One region of the Kitasatospora sp. NPDC015121 genome, then DNA from elsewhere that is predicted to be linked to it. Evidence: riboswitches for the same ligand, from Rfam matches in the RefSeq annotation. Region 1 holds a riboswitch; each other region holds the start of a gene.
The links. A riboswitch is a leader RNA that binds a small molecule or an ion and turns the genes downstream of it on or off. The one in region 1 is predicted to bind cyclic di-AMP.
Positions count from the first base shown of each region.

Region 2: it holds a riboswitch for cyclic di-AMP, as region 1 does, so the genes downstream of both, ACZ3J7_RS28380 (transglycosylase family protein) here and ACZ3J7_RS38100 (transglycosylase family protein) in region 1, are expected to answer to the same signal.
Region 3: it holds a riboswitch for cyclic di-AMP, as region 1 does, so the genes downstream of both, ACZ3J7_RS22760 (transglycosylase family protein) here and ACZ3J7_RS38100 (transglycosylase family protein) in region 1, are expected to answer to the same signal.
Region 4: it holds a riboswitch for cyclic di-AMP, as region 1 does, so the genes downstream of both, ACZ3J7_RS05680 (M23 family metallopeptidase) here and ACZ3J7_RS38100 (transglycosylase family protein) in region 1, are expected to answer to the same signal.

Region 1 is NZ_JBVHEH010000048.1:19,361-26,550, forward strand. Features, by position in the region: gene ACZ3J7_RS38090 (AMP-dependent synthetase/ligase) at 1-1,880, opposite strand, end outside; gene ACZ3J7_RS38095 (hypothetical protein) at 1,991-2,191, opposite strand; gene ACZ3J7_RS38100 (transglycosylase family protein) at 2,325-3,647, opposite strand; cyclic di-AMP (ydaO/yuaA leader) riboswitch at 3,653-3,822, opposite strand; gene ACZ3J7_RS38105 (hypothetical protein) at 4,461-6,626, shown strand; gene ACZ3J7_RS38110 (sirohydrochlorin chelatase family protein) at 6,761-7,190, opposite strand, start outside.
Region 2 is NZ_JBVHEH010000021.1:49,543-56,732, reverse strand. Features, by position in the region: gene ACZ3J7_RS28385 (MFS transporter) at 1-1,054, opposite strand, end outside; cyclic di-AMP (ydaO/yuaA leader) riboswitch at 1,515-1,682, shown strand; gene ACZ3J7_RS28380 (transglycosylase family protein) at 1,686-2,921, shown strand; gene ACZ3J7_RS28375 (CapA family protein) at 2,944-4,122, opposite strand; gene ACZ3J7_RS28370 (AurF N-oxygenase family protein) at 4,236-5,135, opposite strand; gene ACZ3J7_RS28365 (pseudouridine synthase) at 5,263-6,216, opposite strand; gene ACZ3J7_RS28360 (SpoIIE family protein phosphatase) at 6,352-7,190, shown strand, end outside.
Region 3 is NZ_JBVHEH010000014.1:262,418-269,607, reverse strand. Features, by position in the region: gene ACZ3J7_RS22775 (nucleoside triphosphate pyrophosphohydrolase) at 63-1,055, shown strand; gene ACZ3J7_RS22770 (SDR family NAD(P)-dependent oxidoreductase) at 1,063-1,494, opposite strand; gene ACZ3J7_RS22765 (cytochrome P450 family protein) at 1,649-2,893, shown strand; cyclic di-AMP (ydaO/yuaA leader) riboswitch at 3,126-3,324, shown strand; gene ACZ3J7_RS22760 (transglycosylase family protein) at 3,328-4,056, shown strand; gene eno (phosphopyruvate hydratase) at 4,346-5,626, shown strand; gene ACZ3J7_RS22750 (FtsB family cell division protein) at 5,708-6,145, shown strand; partial or broken gene ACZ3J7_RS22745 (DUF501 domain-containing protein) at 6,216-6,740, shown strand; gene ACZ3J7_RS22740 (Ppx/GppA phosphatase family protein) at 6,890-7,190, shown strand, end outside.
Region 4 is NZ_JBVHEH010000003.1:374,754-381,943, reverse strand. Features, by position in the region: gene ACZ3J7_RS05700 (ribose-5-phosphate isomerase) at 1-60, shown strand, start outside; gene ACZ3J7_RS05695 (sterol carrier protein domain-containing protein) at 105-482, opposite strand; gene ACZ3J7_RS05690 (SpoIIE family protein phosphatase) at 839-2,050, shown strand; gene ACZ3J7_RS05685 (hypothetical protein) at 2,510-2,704, shown strand; cyclic di-AMP (ydaO/yuaA leader) riboswitch at 3,076-3,229, shown strand; gene ACZ3J7_RS05680 (M23 family metallopeptidase) at 3,235-4,239, shown strand; tRNA gene ACZ3J7_RS05675 (tRNA-Gly) at 4,370-4,443, opposite strand; tRNA gene ACZ3J7_RS05670 (tRNA-Pro) at 4,605-4,678, shown strand; gene tig (trigger factor) at 4,889-6,286, shown strand; gene ACZ3J7_RS05660 (ATP-dependent Clp protease proteolytic subunit) at 6,536-7,165, shown strand.

The DNA.
Region 1 (7,190 bases):
GGCGTCAGCAGGCCGCGCTCCTCGGTGAAGTCGCCCGCCACCACCCGGATCCGGCGGATCGACTCGGCCCGGGAGACCGTCGAGTTGACGCCCCGGACGGCCTCGGCGAGCGCGCCCAGCACCGCGTGGTGCACCGGGACCGCGCTGCCGATGCCGAGGTCGACGGTGCTCCCGCCGCCGCCGTCGGGCTGCTCGGCGGGCGGGGTCGGGGTCCGCGGCCGCAGTTCGAGGAAGTGCTCGACCGCCTCCGGGTCCAGGGTGAGCAGCGCGGCCACGTACGGGCGGCCGTTGCCGACCACCAGGGCCTGGCTGACCAGCGGGTGGGCGCGCAGCCGGTCCTCCAGCGGGCCCGGTGAGACGTTCTTGCCGCCGGAGGTCACCAGGATCTCCTTCTTGCGGCCGGTGACGGTCAGGTAGCCGTCCTCGTCCAGCCGGCCCAGGTCGCCGGTGGCGAACCACTGCGGGCGCGGCTGCCGCGGCGCCCCCAACTCGTAGTAGCCGTCGAACACCTGGCCGCCGCTCAGGAACACCTCGCCGTCCGCCGCGATCCGCACCGCGCCGCCCGGCACCGGCGGGCCCACCGTGCCCGGGCGCGGCCGCAGCGGCGGGTTCACCGTGGACGGGCCGCTGCTCTCGGTCAGCCCGTAGCCCTCGTACACCAGCACCCCGGCGCCGGCGAAGAACAGCAGCAGCTCCGGGTCGATCGACGAGCCGCCGCTGATCGCGTACCGCACCCGGCCGCCCATCGCCGCCCGCACCCGCCGGTACACCAGCGCGTCGTACAGGGCGTGCGCCATCCGCAGCGCGGGCGACGCGGGCCGGCCCTCGCCCGCGAGCGCCGCCAGCTCGGCCCGGGCGTAGCGCACCGCCACCTCGGCCGCCCGGTCGAACACCCGCACCGCGCCCTTCGCCTGCGCCTCGGCCCGCCCCAGCTGGTGGATCTTCTCGAACAGGTACGGCACCCCGACCAGGAAGGTCGCGCCGAACGAGGCCAGGTCGGGCCGGAGTTCGGCCGGCTTCAGGGACGGGCTGTGGCCGATCCGGATCCGGCCGTACACGCAGGTCACCTGGATCATCCGGCCCAGCACGTGCGCCAGTGGCAGGAACAGCAGGGTGCACGGCGGCTCGCCGGTCACCTCGGCGAAGACCGGTTCCAGCAGGGCGTGGCAGTTCGCCGCCTCGGTGAGGAAGTTGCCGTGGGTGAGCCGGCAGCCCTTGGGGCGGCCGGTGGTGCCCGAGGTGTAGATCAGCGTTGCCTCGTCGTCCGGCCCCAGGGCCGCCCGGCGGCGCACCAGTTCCTCGGCCGGGACGGCCGCGCCGAGCTCGGCCAGCCGGTCGAGGGCGCCCTCGTCCAGCCGCCACAGCGGGACTCGGCCGCCGGTGCGGGCGATCGCCACCGTCAGCGCCTCGGCGGTGCCGGCGTCCTCCGCGACCGCCAGCACCGGGGCGGAGTCCCGGACGATCCACTCCGCCTGCTCGACCGAGGAGGTCGGGTAGACCGGCACCACGCAGGCGCCGGCCGCCCAGGCGGCGAAGTCCAGCAGGGTCCACTCGTACCTGGTCCGCGACATCAGGACCAGGCGGGCGCCCGGGCGGACCCCGACCGCGATCAGGCCGCGGGCCAGTGCGGCGACCCGCTCGGCGAACTCGCGGGCCGTCACGTCCCGCCAGGTGCCGCCGGGCTGACGTGCCGTCAGGACGACGGCGTCCGGGGCCTGTTCGGCGTTGCGGAACGGCAGGTCGGCGAGGCTGCCGCGGTCGGGCGGCGGTACCAGGTGGGCGGTCCGGGCCTCGACGACCCGGCCGTCAGCGCGGCGCACCTCGACGGGCGGAGGAGCGAGGCGGCCGCCGCGCGCGGCACGGGCGAGGGGGTGTGCCATGAGCGAACTCCCTTGGGGTGGGTGGGGGTTCGCCCAGGCTAGGTACTCGCCAGTAAACTTACTAGAGAGTAAGTTGCTTGGGTAGGGCGGAGGTTGTGGTGCTCCGGTGGTCAGCCCTCCTCGGCGGTGGGGGCCGGGCCCTGGAAGCGCTCGGCCGCGCGGGTGCCGCCGGTGCGGGCCTCGGTGCGGCGGTCGGTGGCGAGGTAGTCGCGGACGATCAGCTCGACCGCGTCCTGCGGGTTGGTCGCGCCGAGGCGCAGCATCGCCTCCAGTGCGAGGTCCGCGTCCAGCGTGACGGTCACTTTCGCCATGGTGTCGCTCCCCGGTTCGTCGGGCCCTTCGTGGCCCCCGGGTGAGGATAGGCCGCTGCCCCCGGGGCCGACCAGGGTCCCCGGGGGCAGCGGCGGTTCACCGCTCGCGGATCGAGCGCCGACCGGGCGTCGGTCAGACGCGGCCCGCGAAGTCCGGGGCCCAGTTCGCGATGGTCTCGGTGCGGACGCCGGAGCGCGGGTTCGCGGCCTCGACGTACTTGCCGTCGCCGACGTACAGCGCGACGTGGTAGACGCCCGAGTTGGCGCCGTTGTTCGACCAGAACAGCAGGTCGCCCGGCTGCAGGCTGTCCAGCGAGACCCGGGTCGCGTAGTCGGCCTGGTCGGCGGCGACCCGCGGCAGGCTGATGCCCGCCTGGCGGAACGCGGCCTGGGTCAGGCCCGAGCAGTCCCAGCCGCCGTTGCCGGTGCCGCCGTAGACGTACGCCTGGCCGAGCTTGGACAGCGCGAAGTCGATCGCCGCGGCCTTGGAGCCGGCCGCCTTGGTGGCGGTGGTGGCGGTGGCGGTCTTGGTCTCGGTGGCCGCCGTGGTGGTGGTCGCCGTGGCGGTGGTCGAGGACTTGGTGGTGGCGGCGCCGCTGCGGCCGTTCTTCCAGGACGAGCCCTTGTACGAGGACGAGGACGAGGACGAACCGGTCGAGGACTTGGTGGCCGGGGCGGACTGCTGCGGCTGCGCGGTCGCGGTGCCGCCCAGGGTGAGCTGCTGGCCCGGGTAGATCATGTCCGGACCCTCGGTGAGGACCGAGCGGTTCAGGTCGTACAGCTTCTGCCAGCCGCCGTCGACGTGCTGGCTCTGCGCGATCGCGGACAGCCAGTCGCCCGCCGCCACGGTGTAGGTGCCGGCCGAGTGGTCGGTGGTGGCGGAGGTGCTCTGCTCGGCCTGCGGCCGGGCCTGGGCCTGGGTCTGGGACTGGTTCCGGGACTGCGACCAGGAGTGCTGGGACTTGCCCGAGCCGCTGGACTGCGACTGCGACTGCGACTGGGTCGGGCTCTGGGTCGGGGCCGGGGTCTTGGTCTGCGCGGAGCCGGTCGAGTTCGAGGAGGTGGAGGTGGAGGTGTCGACCTGGGGGGCCGCGCCGCCCTTGGTCAGACCGGCCTGGACGGAGCAGACGGGCCAGGCGCCGGGGCCCTGGACGGCCAGCACCTTCTCGGCGGTGGCGATCTGCTGGTCCTTGGTGGCGAGGTCGGCCCGCGGGGCGTACGCGGTGCCGCCGAAGGCGGCCCAGGTGGAGGCGGTGAACTGCAGGCCGCCGTAGAAGCCGTTGCCGGTGTTGATCGACCAGTTGCCGCTGGACTCGCACTGGGCGACCTTGTCCCAGGTGGCGACGGTGGCCGCGGAGGCGGAACCGGCGGTCAGGCAGGGGATCGTGAGGCCGATGCCGACGACGCCGGTGGTGGCGATCAGACGGCGGGCGTTCTTGGAGCTGATGGGCAGCATGAAGGAGCGTTCCTCTCCCACGCCTGCGAGGTGAGCTGTCGGATTCGGGCTGGAGTTGCCCGGCCGCGCACACCTCGCGGTGTGCCCGGCTTCACCCCGAGCCCCGTGCGGTCCTGCGACCGCCCGGGGCGACTTACCTGGTTCCCCCGCCCCTGCCGTGGTGCGTTGTGCATGAGCCGACCCACCCGGCGGCAGGACTCGGCGTTCCGGGTGAGCTGGGTCCGTGTGTCCACGAACGTGGGCAGGAGATTAAGCGGACTTAAGGGCGGATGGCAAATATCGGAGAAAGCCTTTCGGGGGTCCGGAAAAGGTGATCAAGAATTCCGGGGGGAACTCCTTTGCCGTCGACGGGGACTGCGGGAGCGTCAGGCGGGGGTGGATCTTGCGTCCCTTTTAGGGGTTATAGGGCTTTGGTCATCAGATGGGTGATTGGTGGACCTCCATTCGGTCGGAGGGGCGAATGGGCAGTCCGTTTCATCCGGATATGTCAGGGCGGGGGCGCTCGGGCCACGGTTCCGTGCGCCTTTCGCGCCCGATTCCGGACGGGGCGTCAGAATTCCGTCCGGAAAGCGCCTCCGGATGACCGCACCGGGGTGGTCGGGTTCGTCGTTCCTGGCTTCCCCGCTTACAGTGCGGGCGAGTTGACGACACGTCAGTCGAAGCGATCGGACGGAACCGAACGTTCCCGAACGGGCGTCCGGGGCCGCTACGCCAGGATGCTTACCCCGCCCGGAACATGACGTGTCCAGGCGGTCGCCGTGCCTAAGCTGCCCCCGACGACTCTGGGTTGCGGGCCCCGGGAGGGCGACCGAGGTGGAAGAGCAGCGGAACAGCGACGAGCGGGCGCCGTCCGGTCGGCACCGGCACCGGCGGCCGCTGGTGGGGCGGCGCAGGATGCTGACCTGGCTGGCGGTCGGGACGGCGGCGGCGCTCGGCGGGGGAGTGGTGCTGCGGCAGTCCCTGGCGGGAGCGGACGAGACCGCGGCCCGGCCGGCCCCGCCCGGGGGCGGCACGCCCGGCGGAGGCGGCCACCGGCACGCCACCGGCGACCCCACGCCCGTCGCCCCGGCGAGCCCGGCGCCGTCCGCGCCGCTGCCGCCGCCGGTCGACCAGAGCGGTCGGAACTGGTCGGACGCCAAGGGCTGGGGCGGCAAGGTGCCCGGCCCCGGCAGCGCGGTGCGGATCACCGACAGGGTGGTGCTGGATACCGACGCCCAGGTCGGCTCGCTGCTGGTGGAGCGGACCGGCTCGCTGGTGTTCGCCGCCGACAGGTCGCTGACCCTGGCCAGCGCCGGCAACGTCGAGGTGCGCGGCACCCTGGCGCTCGCCCCCGACGCCGCGCACACCCACACCCTGCGCTTCCCGAACGTCGACGAGCGGCGCTTCGCGGGCGGCGGCATGACCGTCGTCGACACCGACACCGGCCTGTGGGTCACCGGTCAGGGCTACCTGCGGCTGGACGGCGCCCCCCGCACCGCCTGGGCCCGCGCCGCCGGGGCGCTCAAGCCCGGCGACAGCACGATCCGGCTGGCCGCCGCCCCCACCGGCTGGCAGCCCGGCGACGAGCTGGCCGTCACCCCCACCGCGCCGCCCGACCAGGACGACTTCTCCACCTCGTACGACCTGGTCACGGTCAAGCAGGTGGACGGCGCCACCGTCACGCTGACCGGTCCGCTGAAGAACGCCCACCCGCGGGTGGCGATCGGTGGCGGGGCGACCTTCGGCGCGGAGGTGCTCAACCTCAGTCGCAACGTCCGGATCGAGGGCACCGAGCAGGGCCGGGCGCACGTCCACCTCACCTCCAGCCGGCCCGCCGACGTCCGGCACGCCGCGCTGCGCTGGCTCGGGCCGCGGGCGAACGGCAAGGACAGCTGGAACGGGAAGCCGGTCACCGAGCCGGTGCTCGGCCGGTACGGGCTGCACTTCCACATGCTGCTGGACACCTCGCGCGGCACCGTGGTCGAGGGCGTGGTGGTCCGCGACACCGGCAGCCACGCGTTCGTGCCGCACGCCAGCCACGGCATCACCTTCCGCGGCTGCATCTCCCATGAGACCTGGGAGGACGCGTACTGGTGGGACGGGCCGATCGACACCCGCACCCCGCAGGGCCCGTCCGACGACATCGCGTACGAGGGCTGCGTCGCCTCCCGCACCGTCTTCGAGCCCAACCCGCGCGGCTACCGGCTCACCGGCTTCAGCCTCGGCGCCGGGACGGGCTCCTCGGCCCGGGACTGCGTCGCCGTCGGCGTGCAGGGCGCCGCCGGCGCCTCCGGCTACGAGTGGCCGGAGACCAGCGAGGGCGTCTGGACCTTCGAACGCTGCCTGGCGCACAACAACCTGGAGAACGGGATCTTCGTCTGGCTCAACGCCGAGCACCACCACACCGTCACCGGGTTCGCGGCGTACCACAACGGCGGCTGGGGCATCGAGCACGGCGCCTACCTGAACGACTTCGACTACACCGCCTCGGTGCTGTACGGGAACGCGGCCGGCGGCATCGCCGTGCACGCGCTCGGCCGCGACAAGGGCACCGTCTTCGACGGGCTGCTGATCGACGCCGCCGGTCAGTCCGACTACGCGGTGGCCACCCTCAAGCACCAACTGGCCGGCGAGCCCGTCACGCTCAGCCGTAGCCGGCTGACCGGCTACCGCAAGGCGGGGGTGGCGTTCCGGGCCACCGACGACGGCGAGCCCGACGACGTCGCGGTGCTGGACTGCGAGTTCGGCGGCGCCAAGGGCACCGAGCTGTGGCTCGACCCGGAGGCGCCCGAACCCGAGCGGATCCTGTTCCGGCCGGCCGGGCAGGCGCAGACCGTCTCGCTCGGGAAGAGCGGGAACGGGGGGAGCGGCGGGGGCGGCGTGGGGCAGGGGCTCGTGGCCACCGGGCCGGTCGAGGCGCCCACCCCGCCGCGGGCGGTGGCGCTACCCGCGCTCGCCTTCACCGACAGCGCGCCGAAGACCGGGCGCGTCACGGGCTGAGGGCACGGCCCGCCGGCGGTGCGACGCGGGGCGGGCCGGGCGGCGCGGGACAGGACGGGTCGGGGCCGGGGGAAGCACGACGGGCGGGAGCGCGTCGATTCGCGGCCCCCGCCCGTCGCGGTCCCTGGTGGGCGTCAGCGCGCCGCGTGCGCCCCCGTGCTGGTGCGCTGCTCGGCGACGGCCGCCTCGGCCGCCTCCAGCTGCTCCTGGGTCGGCTCGGGGAGCGCGGCCAGGTAGGCGGAGGCGATCAGCTGCCCCACGGTCGGGTACGCGCCGATCGGGGCGGCGCTCGCGCAGCCGGTCTCCTCGGCGGCGGTGGCCAGCAGCTCGGTGTCGGCCTCCGGGCCGATCACCAGCGGGGCCAGCGCGGGGCGCTCGGAGCCGGTGGCCCGCAGGTGCGCCACGGCCGCGGCGACCGAGCCCGGCACGTCCAGCGCGGCCGGGACGACCGGCACGGCCAGCCGGGAGGCCAGCAGGACGCCGGTGATGCCGGCCGAGGCGGCCGCCTCCTCGCCGCCCACGGTGGTCAGCACCACGCCGTCCGCGGCGGTGGCGATGGCGAAC
Region 2 (7,190 bases), on a different contig from region 1:
CCGGGATGTGCACCTGGAGCGAGGTCTCCCAGAGCACGAAGAACAGGGAGACGCCCACTCCGGTGACCCCCTCCAGCACCGCGATCACCCAGACCGGCGCGCCGGAGCCGATGACCACCGCCTGGCAGGAGGCGACCGCCATCGCCACGGCCGCGACGGCCATCGGACGGGCCGGCTTCAGCCGGTAGGCGCACACGTCACCGACGACCGCGCCGACACCGAAGGCGGCGACCACCACGGCCCACGCCCCGGCCCCGCCCCACTCGCGCTTCGCCAGCAGCGGCCCGACGACGAACACCGAGGGCAGCACCACCACGTGGTAGACGGCTATCGCCAGCATCCCCGACCACACCCACGTCCGGCCGCGCACGTGCCGCCAGCCGATCCGCAGTTCGGCCAGGAAGCCCAGCCGCTCGACCGGCTCCGCGCCCTCGGCGGCCCCGGCCCCGCGACCCACGCCGCCGTCACCGACCGCGCCCAGCCGGGCCAGCACGGCGGCGCTGGCCGCGAAGCTCGCCGCGTCCACCGCCAGCGCGCCGCCCGGACCGACCAGGACGATCAGCACGCTGGCCAGCGCCGGACCGGCCACCAGGCTGGCCGACTGCACGAACCCGCGCAGGGCGTTCGCCTCGCGCAGCCGGTCGGCGGGGACGAGCAGGGGCAGCAGGCCGGTGGAGGCGGGCAGGAAGAAGGCGTCCGCCACGCCGAACACCGCCGTCAGCGCCGCCAGCAGCCCGACCCGGGCGGTGCCGGTGAGCAGCAGGACGGCGATGGCCGCCTGGACGGCGCAGCGCACCAGGTCGGAGGCCAGCATGATCCGCTGTCTGGGCAGCCGGTCCGCCCAGACGCCGCCCGCGAGCGTGAACACCAGCAGCGGGAGCAGCCCCGCCGTGGCGACCAGGCCGACGTCGGTGGCCGAGTCGCTGATCGACAGCACGGCGAAGGGCAGCGCCACGAACGACACCCGGTCGCCCAGGACCGACAGCGACTGGCCGACGAACAACCTGGCGAACCGGCGCTCGACGCGGAGCACTTCGGGGACCAGCACGCGCACGGGAGTTCCTCCACGGACTCGGTGACACGCCCGCGGGGAGAGCGAGCAGGGTGATCGTAGGAAGTCCGACGACGCCCTGTCGCGCCGTTTATCCACAACACGGAAAATGCCCGCTTTGGCCCCGACTTGCGCCCGGTCGAAGGAACTTGACGCCCCGGGCCTCCCGCCCCGGCACGCCGGGATCCCGCCGGCCCCGCTCCGGTCCCGCCGCCCGCCCCGCTCCGGTCCCGCCGGTCGGCCGCACTTCTCCAGCCGACCGACCGACGATGCGCCCCACGGGGCGTCCGCCGCCCGAGAGATCGTCAACAGGTCGCCCACACACCAGGCGGACACCGCCGTGACGCAGGCGTGATCCGGGCGCGACGAGCTTGTGATTGCCACGTTCGAGTGAATAGGCTCCTCCCTGCCCGCACCGCCGGGCCCCGCAGCGCGACAACGCCGAGCCCTGTCCACCGCGCTTCCGGGTCGACCACCACAACCCTTGGACAGGGGCGGGGGAACCACGTTCGTTGCCGTTCCCCACGGCTAGGGGTGAAGCCGTCCGCGCCGGGTGACCGGGGTGCGGCGGCCGGGCCTCCCTCCCGGTCCGAACCCGACAGCTCACCTCGCAGGCGTGCGGAGAGGATCTCGCATGCTCTTCACGGGTTCGGGACGTCATCGCCGGCAGAGCCAGGCGGAGAAGACCGCCGAGCGCGCGATCGCGGCGGCCGGCGTGGCCGGCGTCGGCATCGCCCTGCCGCTGCTCGCCGTGACCGGTGCGCACGCCGCGCCCAGCGCGGTCTGGGACCGGGTCGCCGAGTGCGAGAGCGGAGGGGACTGGGACTCCAACGCGGGCAACGGCCTCTACGGCGGCCTGCAGATCAACGCCCAGCGCTGGACCGACTACGGCGGCACCCAGTACGCCCCGCTGCCGGACGGCGCCACCCGCAGCCAGCAGATCGCCGTCGCCGAGCGCATCCTGGCGACCGAGGGCCCGTCGCCCTGGTCCGGTTGCGCGGACGGGGCCGGGCTGGGCACCGCCAGCGCGCCGGGCGTCGTGGACGACAACGACTCGGCGAACGAGACGGGTTCGCTGCGCGGCGCCCGCGGCGTCGCGGCGGTCAACGCCGCCCCGGACGGCAGCACCGCCCCGGCGGACGGCACCGCGCCGGTGTTCTCCGGCCTGCCCGGCTACGACCCGGTCTCGCACGTGTACTGGTACGAGAAGAACGGCGCCTGGTTCTGGACCAGCCACCGGAGCCTGTACGAGCGCTACATGCAGTTGACGCACCCGCAGCCGCAGCCGAGCACGCCCGCCCCGGGCGCCCCGGCGACCACCCCGGTCCCCGGCACCTCGGCCACGCCCGCTCCGGACGCCTCGGCCACGCCGACCGTCCCGCCGGCCTCCCCCGGCACCCCGCTGGTGCCCACCGATCCGACCAGCGACCCGACCACCGACCCGACCGCCACGCCCACCCCGGGCACCCCGGGCACCCCCGCCGACGGCGGCACCGGCAGCGGCGGGAACGGGAACGGCAGCGGCCTGGTGCCCACCGCCCCGGCGGTCCCGAGCCCGGGCGGCTCGACCGCGCCCGCTCCGGACGCCCCGGCCACGCCGGACGCCCCCACGGCCCCGGCGACGAGCGCGACCCCGTCGGTCTCCGCGTCCACGCCCGCGGACGCGGTGGCGGACGCGACCGGCACCCCGGCGGCCCCGGCCACCGGGTCCGCGCAGCCGTACACCGTCGGCCCGGGCGACTCCCTGGCCTCGATCGCCCGCCACCACGCCGTGGACGGCGGCTGGTCCGAGCTCTACAAGTCGAACCAGCAGGTGGTCGGCGAGGACCCGGACCTGATCCGCCCGGGCCAGGTGCTGGACCTGAAGTGACGCCCGGCCGGGCCGGCCGCCGTCACTTGGGGACGGCGGCCAGCCCGGTGCAGCCGCGCAGGCCGTCGCGGCGCTGCTGGGCGGCCTTCGCGGCGTTCCCGTTCTGCGGGACGGGCACGCCCCGGCCGTCGATGTGGGCGGGGGTGAAGGCCTCGCCGGTGACGCGGCCGTCGGCGGTGACGGTGAGCGTGGTGACGCCGGTCTCGTCGGAGGCGGTGTAGTTCGAGGTGCCGTACCAGAGGAAGTTGCCGAACCCGTAGGCGACGTAGGTCTTCCCGAGCATGCCCGCGCCGAGCATGGTGTGGGCGTGGGTGCCGACCACGGCGGTCGCCCCGGCGTCGGCGAGCTTCTTGGCGAGCGAGGTCTGCGCCCGGGTCGGGCAGGCCACCCCCTCGTCGCCCCAGTGCAGGTAGACCAGGACCACGGGCGCCTGGGCCTTCGCCTCGGTGACGGCGCGCAGCAGCGCGGTCTCGTCGAGGGCGGAGGCGATGCCGGGCTTGTGCGCACCGGCCCGCCACTTCTGGTTGGTGATCTCGTTGACCTGGCTGGCTCCCAGGACGGCGACCCGCACGCCGCGCACGGTGCTGACGTGCGGGGCGTACGCCTCGGCGGCGTCCTTGCCGATGCCGACCACGGGTATCGGGGAGGCCGCCTTGGCGGCGAGGGTGTCGGCGAGGCCGTCGGGGCCGAAGTCGACGGCGTGGTTGTTGGCCTGGGAGACCACGTCGACGCCGGCGTCCTTGAGCGCGTCGAGCGCCTTGGGGGTGGTGCGGAAGGTGTAGGTCTTGGCCTCGGCCTTGCCGCGGCTGGTGATCGCGGTCTCCAGGTTGAGCACCGACAGGTCGGCGGCGGCCAGCGTCGCGGCGATCGGGCCGAGCGCGGTGTCGGCCTTGGCCGCGGCGAGCCGGGAGGCGGTCCGCCCCTCGAAGTGGACGTCCCCGGCGAAGGCCACCGTGATGGTGCCGTCCGCCCCGCCGCCCTTCGTCGCCCCCGCCGCCGGCGCCGACCCGCTCGCCGACCCGTCGGCCGGGCCCGGGGCGTCCGGCACGCCCGGCGTGCTCGGCCCGCCCGAGGCGCCGGACGCCGTCCCGCCGGTCACGGAGCGCTCCTGGGAGGGGTCCGGCCCGCCGCAGCCGGTGACGGCGGTGAGCAGAAGGACGGCGGTGGCGGCGGCTGTGGTGCCGGCCGTGGCGCGACGCATGAACGGACCCCCCGGATGCTTCGGTGACGACGCACTTTATCCGTGCCGTTCGAACACCGGAAGTCCACCCGGACACCACATGGTCACGATTCCCGTCCGCTCAGTGCGCCACGTCAGTGCACCACGCCGGCGGCGCGCAGCAGCCAGCGGTTGGTCCGGCCGACCAGCCCGGCCCGGTCGAGCACCGAGACGACCTTCTGCGCCATCTCGACCTTGGTGGCGCGCCAGTGCGGGTTGGCGCGGGCCACGGCCCGGCCGGCCTTGGGGTCGATGCCGACGGCGGCGTAGAGCCGGGGGTGGATCAGCGCGGTGGTCGCGTAGTAGACGATCAGTCCGATGAACAGCTGCTCGTACCGGCGGCGGAGCGGGCCGAGGCGCTTGCGGACGAGCTCCTCGCGGGCGTAGCTGATGTGCCGGGCCTCCTCGATGACGTGGATCCGGGAGACCTGGCGGGTGAGCGGCTGGAGGGTGTCGTCGTTCATCACCTCGCGCTGGAAGGCGTCCAGGATCTCCTCGACGTACATGGTGCCGCCGAAGGTCTGGCTGTGGGTGGAGATCGCCTTGAACAGCCGGCCGAGGTTGTGGGCGACGAATCCGGCGCCGTAGGCGGGGACGCCCATCTTGGCGATCATGCGGGCGAACATGATCGAGTGCCGGCACTCGTCGGCGATCTCGGTGAGCGCGTACTGGACGTGGTTGCTGGTGGGGTCCCGGTCGAAGGCGTGGCGCAGCAGCATCTGCATGAGGATCTCCTCGAACCAGATGCCGACGCTGGCGATGGAGGCGACCTCGTGCTTGGAGAGTTCGATCCGCTGCTCGTCGGTCATCCGCTCCCAGAGGGCGGTGCCGTAGAGCGAGAGGTGCCGGGGCGGGCAGTAGTAGGCGCCGGGGACGGGGTCGGCGTCCCAGTCGACGTCGGTGAGCGGGTTGAACGAGAGCTTCGCGGAGGAGGCGAGCAGGCGTTCGGCGGTGCGCTCCCGGTCGGGGGCGGTGCGGGTGGGCTGGGGCGGCATGCCGGGCTCCTTCGCGGTGGGGGGGCGGTGAGGGTGGAGTGGTGGCACTGCCGCGAAGGTAGAAGTTATTAGACTTTCCGTCAATACACTGCGCGCGAAGCGGTGCCGCTCCGCCCCGGACGGGTTGTCAAGCGGGCCAGCCCGCCGGGTCCCGCCAGGCGGCCAGCTCCCGCCCGCTGGTGAAGCGCAGCCGCCGGCCGTCCACCGGGTCGGTGAACTCCAGCGAGCGCGCCAGCAGTTGCAGCGGACGCCGGTAGTCCTCGGGGTCGCCCTCGCCCAGTACCTCGGGGTAGAGCGGGTCGCCCAGGATCGGCAGCCCCAGCCCGTTCATGTGCACCCGCAGCTGGTGGGTGCGCCCGGTGCGCGGGGCCAGCCGGTAGCGGCCCAGGCCGCCGCGCTCCTCCACCAGCTCGACCAGGCTCTCCGCGTTGGGCTCGCCCGGCACCTCGTACGCGTCGAGCCGGCCGCGGTCCTTGACGATCCGGCTGCGCACCACGACGGGCAGCCGGGCCGCCGCGTCCGGCTCGTGGCGGGCGACGGCCTCGTACTCCTTGACGGCCTCGCGGCGTTCGAACAGGCCCTGGTAGGCGCCGCGCAGCGCGGGGTCGGCGACGAACAGCACCACGCCGGCGGTGAGCCGGTCCAGGCGGTGGGCGGGGCTGAGCCGGGGCAGGTCGAGGTCGCGGCGCAGCCGGGCGAGGGCGGTCTCGGTGGCGTGGCTGCCGCGCGGGGTGGTGGCCAGGAAGTGCGGCTTGTCGGCGACCACGATCCGCTCGTCGCGGTGCAGCACCTCGACGGGGAAGGGCACCACGGGTTCGGGCGGTCCGGGTTCGCGGTGGAACCAGACGTGGCCGCCGGGCCGGTAGGGCGTGTCGGCGGCGACCGGGCCGTCGGCGGCGACGAACTCGCCGGCCGCGAGCATCGCGGCGACCCGCCCGTCCCCGGCGGCGGCGCCGTAGCGCTCCTCCAGGTAGGCGCGGACGGTCGGCCAGGCGCCGTCCGGCGGAAGCCTGACGTGCACGGGGTCGATTCCGTCGCGCTGCGGCAGCGGGCTGACGGGGGCGGGTTTCCTACGCACCACCGCGCGCCACCTGGGGTTCCGTCCGACGGGTGTCCATCCGGTCCACCCTAACGGCAGGTCACCCGTCTGGGCGCGGGCGCCCCGCCGTGCGACGATGGCAGGGCGGTCCCCGCCCCCGGAACGACAGGTGGCCAGATGGACACCGACAAGCAGGGCACGATCCCCCGTACCCGTCCCACCTCCCCGCTCGCGGCAGGCGGCGGGGCGGTGCCGGACGGCCTGCTGTCGATCCCGGTGGCCACGGCGCTGATCGCGGCCGACGGCCGGATCCTGCACTGGAGCCCGGACGCGGAGGCGCTGCTCGGCTTCCCGCCGACCGGCACGGTGGGCCGGCGCGCGGCGGACATCCTGGTCGGCCCGGAGCGGCGCCCGGCCGCCCTGGAGCTGTTCGGCCGGATCCTCAGCGGCCGCCCCTGGGCCGGGGTGTTCCCGGTGCGGCACCGGGACGGGCACCTGGTGCGGCTGGACTTCCGGACCTTCCCGGTGCTCGACCGCAGCGGCTCGCCGATGGTACTGGCGGTGGCCTCGGACGTCAGCGAGGTGCGCCGGCTGGCGGCGGACCTGGCGGTGCTGGACGGCTTCTTCACGCAGTCGCCGGTCGGCATGGCGGTCTTCGACCCCGAGCTGCGCTTCGTCCGGCTGAACGAGGCGCTGGCCCGGATCAACGGGCTGCCGGTGACCCGGCACCTGGGGCGGCGGCTGTCCGAGGTGCTGCCGGGCATCGACAGCCGGAAGGCCGAGGCGACGATGCGCCGGGTGCTGGCCGACGGCCGGCCGCTGGTGGACGCCCGGACGCACGGCCGGACGGCGGCCGACCCGGAGCGCGAGCACGCCTGGTCGGTGTCGAGCTTCCGGCTGGAGCAGCCGGACGGCACCGTGCTCGGGGTGAGCACCACGGTCGTCGACATCACCGACCGCTTCGAGGCGGAGACCGCCGCCGAGGCCGCCCAGCAGCGGCTGGCGCTGCTGAACGA
Region 3 (7,190 bases), on a different contig from region 1:
GACGGCGCCGCGGTCCTGCGGCGCGTTCCGGGGCCCGCCGCCACCGGGGTAGGTTCGACCCCGTGGAGACTCCGAAGCTGATCCTGCTGACCACCACCCACCGCGTCGCGCCCGGCCTGCTGTCCTGGCCCGCCTGGGAGGCGCTCCGGTCCGCGCCCCGGGTGCTGGCCGGCGTCGCGGACCACCCGCAGCTGGCCGCCCTGCGCGCGGCCGGGGTCGAACCGGAGCTGGTGGAGCGGGACTCGGCGCCCGCGCTGGCCCGCCGGCTGCTGGCCGCCGCCCCGGCCGTCTGGCTGGAGAGCCCGGACGGCGACCCCGGGCTGACCGACGCGCTGGCCCGGATCGCGGTGGAGGAGGCCGGCGAGCACCCGGAGATCGAGCTGCTGCCCGGCTCGTACGACCTGCCGGGCGCCCGCCTGCTCGACCTGGCCTCGGTGATGGACCGGCTGCGCTCGCCCGGCGGCTGCCCGTGGGACGCCGAGCAGACCCACGAGAGCCTGGTGAAGTACCTGGTCGAGGAGGCCTTCGAACTGGTCGAGGCGATCGAGGAGGGCGACCGGGTGACCCTGCGCGAGGAGCTCGGCGACGTGCTGCTGCAGGTGTTCTTCCACGCCCGGATCGCCGAGGAGCACGCCGGGGACCCGTTCTCGATCGACGACGTCGCGGGTGACATCGTCGAGAAGCTGATGTACCGCCACCCGCACGTGTTCGGCGACGTGAGCGTGACCGGCTCCGCCGAGACCGAGGCCAACTGGGAGCAGCTGAAGGCGGCGGAGAAGCAGCGCGAATCGGTGCTGGACGGCGTGCCGGCCGGCCTGCCCGCGCTGGCGTACGCGGCCAAGCTGGTCTCCCGGGTGCGCCGGGCGGACTTCACCGGCGTGCCGGACGCGCCGTACGCGCTCCCCGACGACCTCACCGCCGAGTCGGCGGGGGAGCTGCTGCTGGCGGTCGCGCAGCGCGCCCACGACCGGGGGGTGGACGTGGACGCGGCGCTGCGGGCGGCGGCCCGCCGCTACCGCGCGGCGGTCCGGACCGCGGAGGGCCTGGAGCCCTGACCGGCCGCTAACCGGCCAGCGGGACCTCCGCGACCGGGCGGCGCTGGGCCGGGACGACCTCGCCGACCACCTCGCCGATCGCCTCGCCGACCAGGGCGAGCAGTTCGGCGAGCGGGTCGAGGTGGTGGGGCAGGTCGGCGAGCTGGACGATCCGCTCGCCGTCCGGGCCGGCCACCGCGAACAGGTCGATCGGGCCGAGGTGCTCGACGGCGGTGGCGACCAGGGCGGCGATGTCCGCCGGATGGTGGACGTCGCCGGAGACGCCGACCACCGGGCAGCCGGGGCGGTCGAGTTCGGCGGCCAGGTCCTCGGCGATGCCGGGGCGCAGGTCGGCGATGAGCAGGCCGGCCGCGCCCGCCGCGGAGAACCGGCGGGCCAGGTCGGCCCCCGAACCCCCGTCGAGCACCGCGACGACCACCACCGCACCGGTTACCCGCATGGTCTGCTCCCCTCTCAGAGCGAACCCGTGGCCGGCCCGCACGCCGCCCACTGTGGTTATCGGAGGATCGTAGGCACGCCCCGACGCTCCGCAACAGGGAATACCCACCAGGTGACCAGACTCACGCGGTGGCGCTTCCGGATACGGTCAAGACATGCCAGATCAGCCCCACGCCGCCCACCCGCAACTCTTCACCTGGGAGTTCGCGGCCGACCCCTACCCGGCGTACGCCTGGCTGCGGGAGCACTCCCCGGTGCACCGCACCACCCTGCCGAGCGGGGTCGACGCCTGGCTGGTCACCCGCTACGCGGACGCGCGGCAGGCGCTGGCGGACGCCCGGCTCTCCAAGAACCCGGCGCACCACAGCGAGCAGGCCCACCGCAGCGGACGGGTCGGCATCCCGGGCGAGCGGCAGGCCGACCTGATGACCCACCTGCTGAACATCGACCCGCCCGACCACACCCGGCTGCGCCGGCTGGTCTCCAAGGCGTTCACCCCGCGCCGGGTGGCCGAGTTCGAGCCCCGGGTGCGGGAGATCACCGACCGGCTGGTCGACTCCTTCGCCGCCCGGGGCGAGGCCGACCTGATCCACGAGCTCGCCTTCCCGCTCCCCATTTACGCGATCTGCGACCTGCTCGGCGTCCCCGCCGAGGACCAGGACGATCTGCGCGACTGGGCCGGGATGATGATCCGGCACACGGGGGGCAAGCGGGGCGGGGTCGGCCGCGCGGTCAAGCAGATCCGCGGCTACCTGGCCGACCTGATCCACCGCAAGCGGGCCGACCTCGGCGACGACCTGATCTCCGGCCTGATCCGGGCGAGCGACCACGGCGAGCACCTCACCGAGAACGAGGCCGCGGCGATGGCCTTCATCTTGCTTTTCGCCGGGTTCGAGACCACCATCAACCTCATCGGCAATGGCATGTACGCGCTGTTGCGGAACCCGGACCAGCGCACGCTGCTCCAGGACTCGCTGGCCCGCGGCGAGTCCGGCCTGCTGGCCACCGGCGTCGAGGAACTGCTGCGCTACGACGGCCCGGTGGAGCTGGCGACCTGGCGCTTCGCCACCGCCCCGCTGACCATCGGCGGAGTGGACGTCCCGGTCGGCGACCCGGTGCTGGTGGTGCTCGCGGCGGCCGACCGCGACCCGGCCCGGTTCGCCGCCGAGAACACCCTCGACCTGGCCCGCGCGGACAACCCGCACCTCGGTTTCGGTCACGGCATCCACTACTGCATCGGCGCCCCGCTGGCCCGGCTTGAGGGGCAGTACGCGATCGGCAGCCTACTGACCAGGCTTCCGGACCTCCGGCTGGCGGCCGATCCGGCCGAGCTGCGCTGGCGGGGCGGGCTGATCATGCGCGGTCTGCGCGACCTCCCGGTCTCCTTCACGCCCCGCTGACGCCGTTTCAACCCCCGCGACACGCCGCCGCGCAGGGCCGACGACACGCCGGGGCGGGGGCGCGCGTCGCACGCCTGCTCGGGAGAAATGCGGACATAAGGGGATCGTTCGTGTACGTGGATCGAAGATCCGTGATTTCGGCGTGATCATGGTGATATGAGCTTGTGATTGCTCGTCAGCTTTGCCTACTCTCCGACATGCCCGCAGCTGCGGGCCCCGGTCGCGGCACGCCGAGTCCTGTCCGCCGCGTCCCCGGGCCACCGACCAGGTACCGGACAGGAGCGGGGGAACCAGTGTGAACGCCGTAGTCCCAACGGCTTGGGGTGAAGCCGCCGAGCAGCGGACGCAGCCGCGTCCGGACCGTCCGGCGGCCGGGCCAACCTCCCGGTCCGAACCCGACAGCTCACCTCGCAGGCGTGCGGAGAGGAAGTCCCGTGCTGTTCTCCAACGCTGCCCGTCACCGCCGTAGTACCAAGGCCGAGAAGGTCATCGCCGCCGCCGGCGTGGCCTCGGTCGGCCTGGCCCTGCCCCTGCTCGCCGCCACCGGAGCGGCAGCCGCACCCGCCGACACCTGGGACCGGGTGGCCCAGTGCGAGAGCGGCGGCGACTGGAACATCAACACCGGCAACGGCTTCTACGGCGGTCTGCAGTTCACCTCCTCCACCTGGCGCGCCTTCGGCGGTGCCCAGTACGCGGCCCGCGCCGACCAGGCCAGCCGCGCCCAGCAGATCGCGGTGGCCGAGCGGGTGCTCGCCGCCCAGGGCCCCGGCGCCTGGCCGGTCTGCTCCAAGCGGGCCGGACTCACCAAGGGCGGCACGCCCGCCGACGTCTCCGACGACGCCGCCTCGCGCTCCGAGGAGCGCCCCACCGCACCCCAGCGGCCGAAGGGCCAGCCGTCGACGAAGCCGGCCAAGCCCGCCGCCAAGCCCACCCGGCCCGCCGCCGAGCCGCAGGCCGCCGAGGTCCCGGCCGCCGCCGCCCCGCAGGCCGCCCCGCAGGGCGCGACCGCCGGCGGCTACACCGTCCAGGAGGGCGACACGCTCTCCGGCATCGCCGTCGCGCGGCAGGTGTCCGGCGGCTGGGAGCGGATCTACCAGGACAACCGCGCGCTGATCGGCGCCGACCCGGACCTGATCGTCCCCGGCCAGGTGCTCGCGCTCTGACCCGCGGGACGCGGCGTCCCGGCATCCGGGACGCGACCGGCCGGCGGCCTGACGAGGCCCCGCCGCCGCCCCGACGGGGGCCGCGTCCCCTGACGTGCCGTCCGCTCCCGGCGCGCGCCGCGCAGTTCGCGCCGCCGGGGGCGGCGGGGCGGCCGTCAAACAGGTGAACTACCGATGAGTAGCCCGGCCACACCGTGAGACAGGACCCGGCCGGGAGTGGTCGAGCGGCGCTCTAGGGCTAGGCTCTGGTCGTAACGACCACACATCCGCTTCCGCTAGGAGATGCCTCGTGCCGTCCATTGATGTCGTCGTAGCCCGTGAGATCCTCGACTCCCGCGGCAACCCCACGGTCGAGGTCGAGGTCGGTCTCGACGACGGCAGCACCGGTCGCGCGGCCGTCCCGTCGGGTGCCTCCACCGGTGCCTTCGAGGCCCTGGAGCTCCGCGACGGCGACAAGAACCGCTACTTCGGCAAGGGCGTCGAGAAGGCCGTCCTCGCCGTGATCGAGCAGATCGGCCCCGAGCTGGTCGGCTACGACGCCACCGAGCAGCGCCTCATCGACCAGGCCATGCTCGACCTGGACGCCACCCCGGACAAGTCCTCGCTCGGCGCCAACGCCATCCTCGGCGTCTCGCTCGCCGTGGCGCACGCCGCCTCCGAGGCCAGCGACCTGCCGCTGTTCCGCTACCTGGGCGGCCCGAACGCCCACGTGCTGCCCGTCCCGATGATGAACATCCTCAACGGCGGCTCGCACGCGGACTCCAACGTCGACATCCAGGAGTTCATGATCGCCCCGATCGGCGCGGAGTCCTTCTCCGAGGCCGTCCGCTGGGGCGTCGAGGTCTACCACACCCTCAAGGGCGTCCTGAAGGAGCGCGGCCTCTCCACCGGCCTGGGCGACGAGGGCGGCTTCGCCCCGAACCTGGACTCCAACCGCGAGGCCCTGGACCTCATCACCGAGGCCATCAAGAAGGCCGGCTACACCCCGGGCAAGGACGTCGCGCTCGCCCTGGACGTCGCCGCGTCCGAGTTCTACAAGGACGGCGCCTACCAGTTCGAGGGCAAGGCGCTCTCCGCCGCCGACCTGATCGCGTACTACGCCGAGCTGGTCGCCGACTACCCGCTGGTCTCCATCGAGGACCCGCTGGACGAGTCGGACTGGGACGGCTGGAAGGCCATCACCGACGCGCTGGGCGACAAGGTCCAGCTGGTCGGCGACGACCTGTTCGTCACCAACCCGGAGCGCCTGCGCAAGGGCATCGAGACCGGCACCGCCAACGCGCTGCTGGTCAAGGTCAACCAGATCGGCTCGCTCACCGAGACCCTGGACGCCGTCGAGCTGGCCCAGCGCAACGGCTACCGCTGCATGATGTCGCACCGCTCCGGCGAGACCGAGGACGTCACCATCGCCGACCTCGCCGTCGCCACCAACTGCGGCCAGATCAAGACCGGCGCCCCGGCCCGCTCCGAGCGCGTCGCCAAGTACAACCAGCTGCTGCGCATCGAGGAGATCCTCGACGACGCCGCCGAGTACGCGGGCCGTTCGTCCTTCCCGCGTTTCAAGGGCTGAGCCTGTTGTGACCGGTGCCCCGGTCCCCACCGCGTAGGGTGGGGACCGGGGCACCGGCATGCGCAGGAGGGGCGAGCAGACATGGCCAAGTGGAGGATTCCCGGGTTGGCGGCGCGACCGCGCTTCACCAGCCGGGCCACCGTGCTGGTGCTCGTGCTGTGCTCGCTGGTGGCGATACTCGCCTACCCGGCGCGGCAGTACATCGCCCAGCGCGGCGAGGTCGCCGCGCAGCGGGCCAAGGCCGAGCACGCCCGCCAGCAGGTCGACGAGCTGCGCCGGGAGAAGGCCCGCTGGCAGGACCCGGAGTACGTCAAGGCGCAGGCCCGGGAGCGGCTGCACTACGCGCTGCCCGGCGAGACCGCGTTCGTCTCGGTCTCCCCGCCGCCCCCGCCCGGCGCGAAGTCCGCCCCGGCGGACGCCGCGGCCCGTCCGAAGGCCGTCAAGCCCTGGTACGCCGCACTCTGGGACTCGGTGGACGCCGCCGACGCCGCACTGCCGGCGCCGCGGCCGGTGCCCTGACGCCGCCCCGCACCTTCCCGGAGCCACCCGGACCTCCCCGACCCCCCGCCCCCTGACGAACAGACTCCTGATGAGCAACCAGAACCCTCCCGCGTCCGACGCCCCCGAGGTGTCCGACCACGACGTCGCCGCCATCGCCGCCCAGCTCGGCCGGGTGCCGCGCGGGCTGCGCGGCGTCGCCCACCGCTGCCCGTGCGGCAACCCGGACGTGGTGGAGACCGCGCCCCGGCTGCCCGACGGCACGCCGTTCCCGACGCTCTACTACCTGACCTGCCCCCGGGCCGCCTCGCTGATCGGCACCCTGGAGGCGGACGGCGTGATGAAGGAGCAGACCGCCCGGCTCGCCGAGGACCCCGAGCTCGCCGCCGCCTACCGGGGGGCGCACGAGGACTACATCGCCCGCCGGGACGCGATCGAGGTGCTGGAGGGCTTCCCCAGCGCCGGCGGGATGCCCGACCGGGTGAAGTGCCTGCACGTGCTGGTCGGCCACTCGCTGGCCGCCGGGGAGGGCGTCAACCCGCTCGGCGACGAGGCGATCGGGATGCTGGAGCAGTGGTGGGCCAAGGGCCCGTGCGTCAGCCCCGCCGAGGTCGAGGCGGCCGGCGAGCGGGTCGCCCGCAACCGGGCCAGGAACGAGGACCGGGACCACGCCGGGACGATCGCCGCCAAGGAGGCGCTGAGCGCCGAGCGGGCCGCCCGCAAGGCCGCCGGGGCCGGCGCCGAGACCGGTTCGGAGGACGAGTCGTGACCGTCACCCGGGTCGCCGCCATCGACTGCGGCACCAACTCGATCCGCCTGCTGATCGCCGACCTCGACCCGGAGACCGGCGGGATCACCGACCTGGACCGGCGGATGCTGATCGTCCGGCTCGGCCAGGACGTCGACCGGACCGGTCGGCTGCACCCCGAGGCGCTGGCCCGCACCTTCGCGGCCTGCCGCGAGTACGCCGAGGTGATCGCCGGGCACGGCGTCACCCCGGACCGGATCCGGATGGTCGCCACCTCGGCCTCCCGGGACGCCGAGAACGCCGCCGAGTTCACCGCCG
Region 4 (7,190 bases), on a different contig from region 1:
GCCGAGTACGAGACCACCGGCGAACTCCCGCCGATCCCGGCCCACCACCCGCAGGGCTGAGCCGACGGGGGACGCCCGCCCGGGCGTCCCCCGCGCCGCCGCCCTCAGAAGCCGTGCGGCAGCCAGGGCTCCGGGCCCGACCCGAACGCTGCCGAGGCCGACTCCGGCGCCCCCGGCCGCAGTTCGCGCACCGGGCCCGCCGCGGCCAGCGCCGCCGGCGAACCGCCGCCCAGGTACACCGCGCCCGACTCGCGGACGTCCAGCTCCAGTTCGGCCGGATCGCCGCTGCGCACGCAGAGCACCGGACCGCCCGGATCCGCCGCCAGCCGCCAGCGCCCGGCGTTCCACGGGCAGAACGCGCCGGTCACCTCCAGCACCACGTCCACCGCCGCCGAGTAGCCGCGCGCCGCCAGCGCCACCGGCAGGTCCAGCAGGAACTCCCACAACCGGGCCGCCACCCAGGGCCGTTCAGCCTGCACCACCCGCCGCCGCCCACCGGTCGACCGTCCGACCAGACCGCCAGGGTGCGTTCCACGCCGATCGGCCGCCGCCACAACTCCCGCTCCTCGGCGGGCTCTTGGTCACCGCCGAAGGCCGCCTCCACGGTGCGGTACCAGGCATCCCACTCCTCGGCGCGCAGCGGCCGGACGGTCGGTTCGGGCGGTCGAACCGTCATGACGCCCTCCCTGCCAGTCACTCCGCGACATCCGCGAACCGACAACCGACCGGTCCCGGCATGTCCCCGGCGGCCGAAACCCGCCGGGCGGACGGCCCCCGCTGCACTCCGTGCCACCCGGCCCGTCGACGCGGGCACCGGCGGTGGATAAGGTCGGTCCCCATGGCCGGCAGCGCGCGTCCCAGTGCGACGGGCCGGGGCGGCGCACCGTCCCGCGAACCCGTGACGGCCCGGCTGCGCGGCGCGCTGTACCGGGCCCGACGCAGGCTGCGCCGGGCCGGCGTCGACTACTTCCGCGGCGACGGCGTCGACTGGGTGGCGTTCGCCGCGCTCGCCCTGGCCGTCCCGCTGCTGGTGCTGCTCAACATCCTCGCCCCGGACTGGGCCCCGCCCACCGCCCTGGTGCTCCCGGTGCTGGCCGGCGCGCTGCTGCTGCGCCCCGGCACTCTGGTGCTGCTGTACGCCGTCGCCGCCCTCGGCCTGGTCACCGAGTCGGTGGTGCACACCGGCGAGCGGCTGGCCGCCGACCTCCCCGCCGTCTACAGCCACGGCGTCAGCCCCGGCTCCGCCCTGGTGGTCGGCGCGGTCGGCGTCGCCGGGCTGCTGGTCGCCCAGTTCCGCCGCCGGATCGGCGTGCCCTGGCGCGGCGGCTCCACCATGCTGTTCGACCTGCGCGAGCGGATCCGGGTCCAGGGCCGCGTCCCGCACCTGCCCGACGGCTGGCAGACCGACACCGCGCTCCGCCCGGCCGGCGGCCAGTCCTTCTCCGGCGACTTCATGGTCGCCGCCCGCACCGGCCCCGGCGGCCGGGTGCTGGAGGCCGTCCTCGCCGACGTCTCCGGCAAGGGCATGGACGCCGGCAGCCGCGCCCTGCTGCTCTCCGGCGCCTTCGGCGGACTGCTCGGTTCGCTGCCCGCGCACGACTTCCTGCCCGCCGCCAACGGCTACCTGCTGCGCCAGGACTGGGCCGAGGGCTTCGCCACCGCCGTCCACCTGGTCGTCGACCTGGACACCGGCGAGTACGAACTCCTCTCGGCCGGCCACCTCCCCGGCATGCACCGGCTCGCCGGGGCCGGCCGCTGGGAGGTCAAGGAGGCCGAGGGCCCGCTGCTCGGCGTCTACGACGGCGCCAAGTTCGAGGGCGTGCGCGGCGTCCTGGGCCCCGGCGACCTGCTGATGCTGTGCACGGACGGCATGGTCGAGATCCCCGGCCGCGACCTCGGCGAGGGCATGGACCGGCTGATGGGCGAGGCCGACCGGCTGGTCGCCACCACCCCGGTGAGCGGCCGCGCCGGCGCCGCGGTCCGGCTGATCGACAGCGTCGCCAAGCACGTCAACGACGACCGCGCCGTGCTGCTGGTCTGGCGCCGCTGAACCCCGGCCGCGCGCCGTCCGGACCGCCCCCGTACGCTCTCCGTGCGCGTGCCGTCCGCCCGGGCGCCAACTGTGGTGGAACGGTGTGGAAACGCCCGGCACGGGGTGCCCACGGAGTGTCAAACCCGAACGTTGATCTTCGGCCAATTCCGTTGCCCCACCCGCCCCGTGGGCCACGGCCCGGCCTGCCTGCCGGTTTGCCGCCGCCGACGGTGCGGACCGCCTCCCGCCGACGCTCCGTCAGGACCCGTCCGCTATCGTCGCGGACGGCGGAAATCAGTCCCACCACACGGGTTGGGGCCCCCGGCAACGGGGCAAGTCCTTTACGCACTCCGCACGAGCGACCACACTGAGTCCGGATGGAGTGGTGGGGACACGGGGGGCAGGGGCCGGTTTCCGCCTGGAACCATCGCCGGTTCCGACCCGAATCCCCGCCACGAATCGAGGAAGTGAGTCCCCGTGGCCTTCTCCGTCTCCGCCCTTGTCCTGTTCGGCATCATCGTCTTCATCTTCATCCGCAACAAGCAGCTGAAGGGCGGGCACGCGATCGTCGCCGCGCTGTTCGGCTTCATGCTCAGCCAGTCGACGATGGCCGGGCCGATCCAGCAGTTCCTCGAGTCGGTCTCCAAGGCCATCGCCGGGATCGCCGGCTGACCCGCCGCAGACCCCTCCGCGACCCCTCCGGGGCGGACGCCGGGCCTCCCGTCCCGTCCCGAAGTCCCGCCCGCGGGTGACCAGGGTCACCCATATCGTCACGCCGGGTCCGCGCCCGAACGCGCACGGTGGCCGAAGTCGCCCACTGTACGCGGTTCGTGGGCGCACCGTCATGATCCCGTACGCGCAGCGCGGCCTGCCGACGGCGGAGCGTGACCTGGCGGACCGTCAGCCCCCTCCCGGGTCCGGGAACGGGGCTTTTCGGCGCTTGCCAGCCCCGCGAACCGTGGGTTTTGCTTCCTCCGCAGCCCGGACATCGGCCGGGCGGGCCACCGAGCGGAACGCCTAGTCCTGCCGTCGTTCGGTGCCGACCAGACACCACGCCACGGCAGGAGCGGGGGAACCACAGGTAGTACGCCGGGCCCGGCAACGCACGGGAACGGCTCGGGGTGAAGCCGCGGAGACGCGGCCGGGCAACTCTCGCCCGAACCCGACAGCTCACCTCGCAGGCGTCGGAGAGGAACAGCTTCATGTCCGCTCAGGGCAAGCACCGCAAGCCGCGCCTGGCCACCATCGTCCGCATCGCCATCGCCACCGGCGTGGCCGGTGCCGCGGTCGGCCTCCCGGTCACCGCCGCCTCCGCGCACGGCACCGCCGACCACCACGACGGCGGCCGCTCGTGGGCCAACGTCTCCGTCGACGCGACCCCGGTCGCCGACACCGCCGCCGACGGCGCCGCCCCGGCCGCCGACCAGACCTACCGGGTCGTCTCCGGCGACACCCTCTCCAAGATCGCCACCGCGAAGAACGTGGACGGCGGCTGGGAGAAGCTCTACCAGGACAACCGCTCGGTCATCGGCGGCAACCCGGACCTGATCCGCCCGGGCCAGCAGCTGACCATCGGCGGCCAGGCCGCCGCGGCCGCGCCGAAGGCCTCGTCCTCGGACACCGCCGCCGCGGCCGCGCCGAAGGCCTCGACCGGCACCGCGAAGGCCCAGACCCAGACGAAGACCCAGGCCCAGCCCCAGGCGAAGGCCCAGACCCAGACCCAGACGAAGACCCAGACCCAGAAGTCGACCCCGTCGACCTCCTCGTCCGCGGCCTCGTCCTCCACCGGCACGACCGCCTCCTCCGGCTACGTCGCCCCGGCGCCGGGCAGCGTCACCACCGGCTACAAGGTGGCGGGCTCCAACTGGTCCAGCGGCTACCACACCGGCATCGACTTCCCGGTCTCCACCGGCACCAGCCTGAAGGCGATCGCCAACGGCACCGTGGTCTCGGCCGGCAACGGCGGCGCCTACGGCAACCAGGTCGTCATCAAGCTCGCGGACGGCAAGTACGCCCAGTACGCGCACCTGTCCTCGATCTCGGTCTCGGCCGGCCAGGCGGTCACCGCCGGCCAGCAGATCGGCCTCTCCGGTGCCACCGGCAACGTGACCGGCCCGCACCTGCACTTCGAGATCCGCACCACCCCGGACTACGGCTCCGACGTCGACCCGGTCGCCTACCTGGCGGCCCACGGCGTCAACGTCTGATCCCCGGCACCACCCCGAAGGCCCCGCGCGGACCCCACCGCGCGGGGCCTTCGGCCCGCCGGGTGCGGGCCCCGCGGGCCCGGAACGGCGACGGCCCCGACCGCTGGTGCGGTCGGGGCCGTCGGCCTCGTGGAGCGGGTGACGAGAATCGAACTCGCGTGACCAGTTTGGAAGACTGGGGCTCTACCATTGAGCTACACCCGCAACGGAACGCCCGGCACCGCCACGGGGCGGTGAGGACGGGCCTAGCGTACCTGGTCGGGTCGGTGGATTGCACACTCCTTCCCCGTCCTCGGCTCGGCGTCGGCTCGCCGATATCGCCCCGGTCGGGGGCGGGTCGACGTGTACTCTTCTGCTCGGCACCACGGGGTGTGGCGCAGGTTGGTAGCGCGTCCGCTTTGGGAGCGGAAGGCCGTCGGTTCGAATCCGGTCACCCCGACCGTGTGCGGCAGGGTCTCGTCGGTGGGCGGGGCCCTGTTGTCGTTGCGGCCCGCGCGCCCGTCCCGGGCCGGTCCGTCCGGCCCGACCCCGGTGCCGGGCACAGCCGCTTTCGTGGTACCGGTAGGATGGATCGCTGGCGGTAGTACGGACAGCATTGCAGCCCCAACCGCCTATCGCCCTGACCGCAAGCCCCCTAGGAGACCCAACCGTGAAGAGCGCCGTCGAGACTCTGAACCCGACCCGGGTTCGACTTATCGTCGAGGTGCCCTTCGAGGAGCTCAAGCCCAGCCTCGACGCGGCGTACAAGAAGATCAACCAGCAGGTCACCGTTCCGGGCTTCCGCAAGGGCAAGATCCCGAACAAGGTGATCGACCAGCGCTTCGGCCGGGGCGCGGTGCTGGAGGAGGCGGTCAACGACGCGCTTCCGCGCTTCTACACGCAGGCCGTCGACGAGGGCCAGATCGACGTGCTGGGCCAGCCCGACATCACCGAGATCGAGGGTGTCGAGAACCTGGCCGACGGCGGGGACCTCAAGTTCACCGCCGAGGTCGACGTGCGCCCCGAGGTCACGCTGCCCGAGTTCACCGAGATCGCGGTCGTGGTCGACCCGATCGAGGTCAGCGACGAGGACGTCGAGAAGTCGCTGGAGCAGCTGCGCGAGCGCTTCGCCTCGGTGAAGGACGTCGAGCGCGCCGCCACCGAGAACGACATCGTCGTGATCGACCTGGAGGCCAAGGTCGACGGTGAGGTGCCGGAGGACGGCACCGCCACCGGCGTGAGCTACGAGATCGGCTCCGGCCGCCTGCTGGACGGCATCGACGAGGCCGTGGTCGGCCTGTCGGCCGGCGAGTCCAAGACCTTCACCACCACCCTCAAGGGCGGCACCCAGGTCGGCAAGGACTCCGAGGTCACCGTCACCGTGACCGCCGTCCAGGAGAAGGAACTCCCCGAGCTGGACGACGAGTTCGCGCAGCTGGCGAGCGAGTTCGACACCCTGGAGGAGCTCCGCGCCGACTCCGTCAAGCGCCTTGAGCGGATGAAGGAGTTCGACCAGGCCACCCAGGCCCAGGAGAAGGTCCTCGACGAGCTGCTCTCGCGGGTCGAGATGGACTACCCGGAGAAGCTGCTCGCGGACGAGATCGGCACCCGCAAGCACAACCTGGAGCACCACCAGCTGGAGCCGATGGGCCTGACCCTCGACACCTACCTCGCCTCCCAGGACAAGTCCCGCGAGGACTACGAGAAGGAGACCGAGGAGCAGGCGAAGAAGGGCATCAAGACCCAGTTCGTGCTGGACCAGATCGTCAAGAACGAGGAGCTGGGCGTCAACCAGGAGGAGCTCACCGAGCACCTCATCCGCCGCGCCGCCGGCTCCGGCCTGACCCCGGACCAGTTCGCCCAGCAGGTCGTCCAGGGCGGCCAGGTGCAGCTGCTGGTCGGCGAGGTCGCCCGCGGCAAGGCGCTGGCCCTGGTCGTCGAGGCCGCCAAGGTGACCGACACCAACGGCGAGACCGTCTCCTTCGAGGACGAGGAGGAGGAGACCACCGAGGCCGCCGGCACCGCCGACGCCGCCGCGGAGGCCTCCGAGGAGTCCGCCGAGGCCTGAGCCCCCTGACCCGTCGGCCCGCCGACGGGACCGGCCGGACCCCGAACGGGCCCGGACACCGCGAGGTGTCCGGGCCCGTTCGCGTCCCCCCTTGCGGGCGGCGGGCGTTCGGCCTGCTCACCCTGCGCTCACAGCGAACAGTTCTGCGTGGGGGATTCAGCGGCGGGGCCTGCGCGTTAGGGTCGGTGGACAGCGACACACACGCAGATCGACTGAGCAGGTGGCTAAGTGACGTTCCCGCAGATGCAGATGCCTGGCCTGATGGCACCGCACGCCGCCGGCGGCGACGTGGGTGGCGGCCTGGGCGACCAGGTCTACAACCGGCTGCTCAACGAGCGCATCATCTTCCTCGGCCAGCAGGTCGACGACGACATCGCCAACAAGATCACCGCCCAGCTGCTGCTGCTCGCGGCGGACCCCGAGAAGGACATCTACCTCTACATCAACTCCCCGGGTGGATCCATCTCGGCCGGCATGGCGATCTACGACACCATGCAGTACATCAAGAACGACGTGGTCACCATCGCGATGGGCATGGCGGCGTCGATGGGCCAGTTCCTGCTGACGGCGGGTGCCAAGGGCAAGCGCTTCTCGCTGCCGAACGCCAACATCCTGATGCACCAGCCCTCCGCGGGCCTCGGCGGCTCCGCCACCGACATCCGGATCCAGGCCGAGCAGCTGCTGCGCACCAAGAAGCGGATGTCCGAGCTGATCGCCCAGCACAGCGGCCAGTCGTTCGACCAGATCACCGCGGACTCCGACCGCGACCGCTGGTTCACCCCGGAGGAGGCCAAGGCGTACGGCCTGATCGACGAGATCATGCACAGCGCCGCGGACGTCCCGGGCGGCGGCGGCACCGGCGCCGGCCTGGCCGGCTGACCGGCATCGCACCCCTGACCGCACG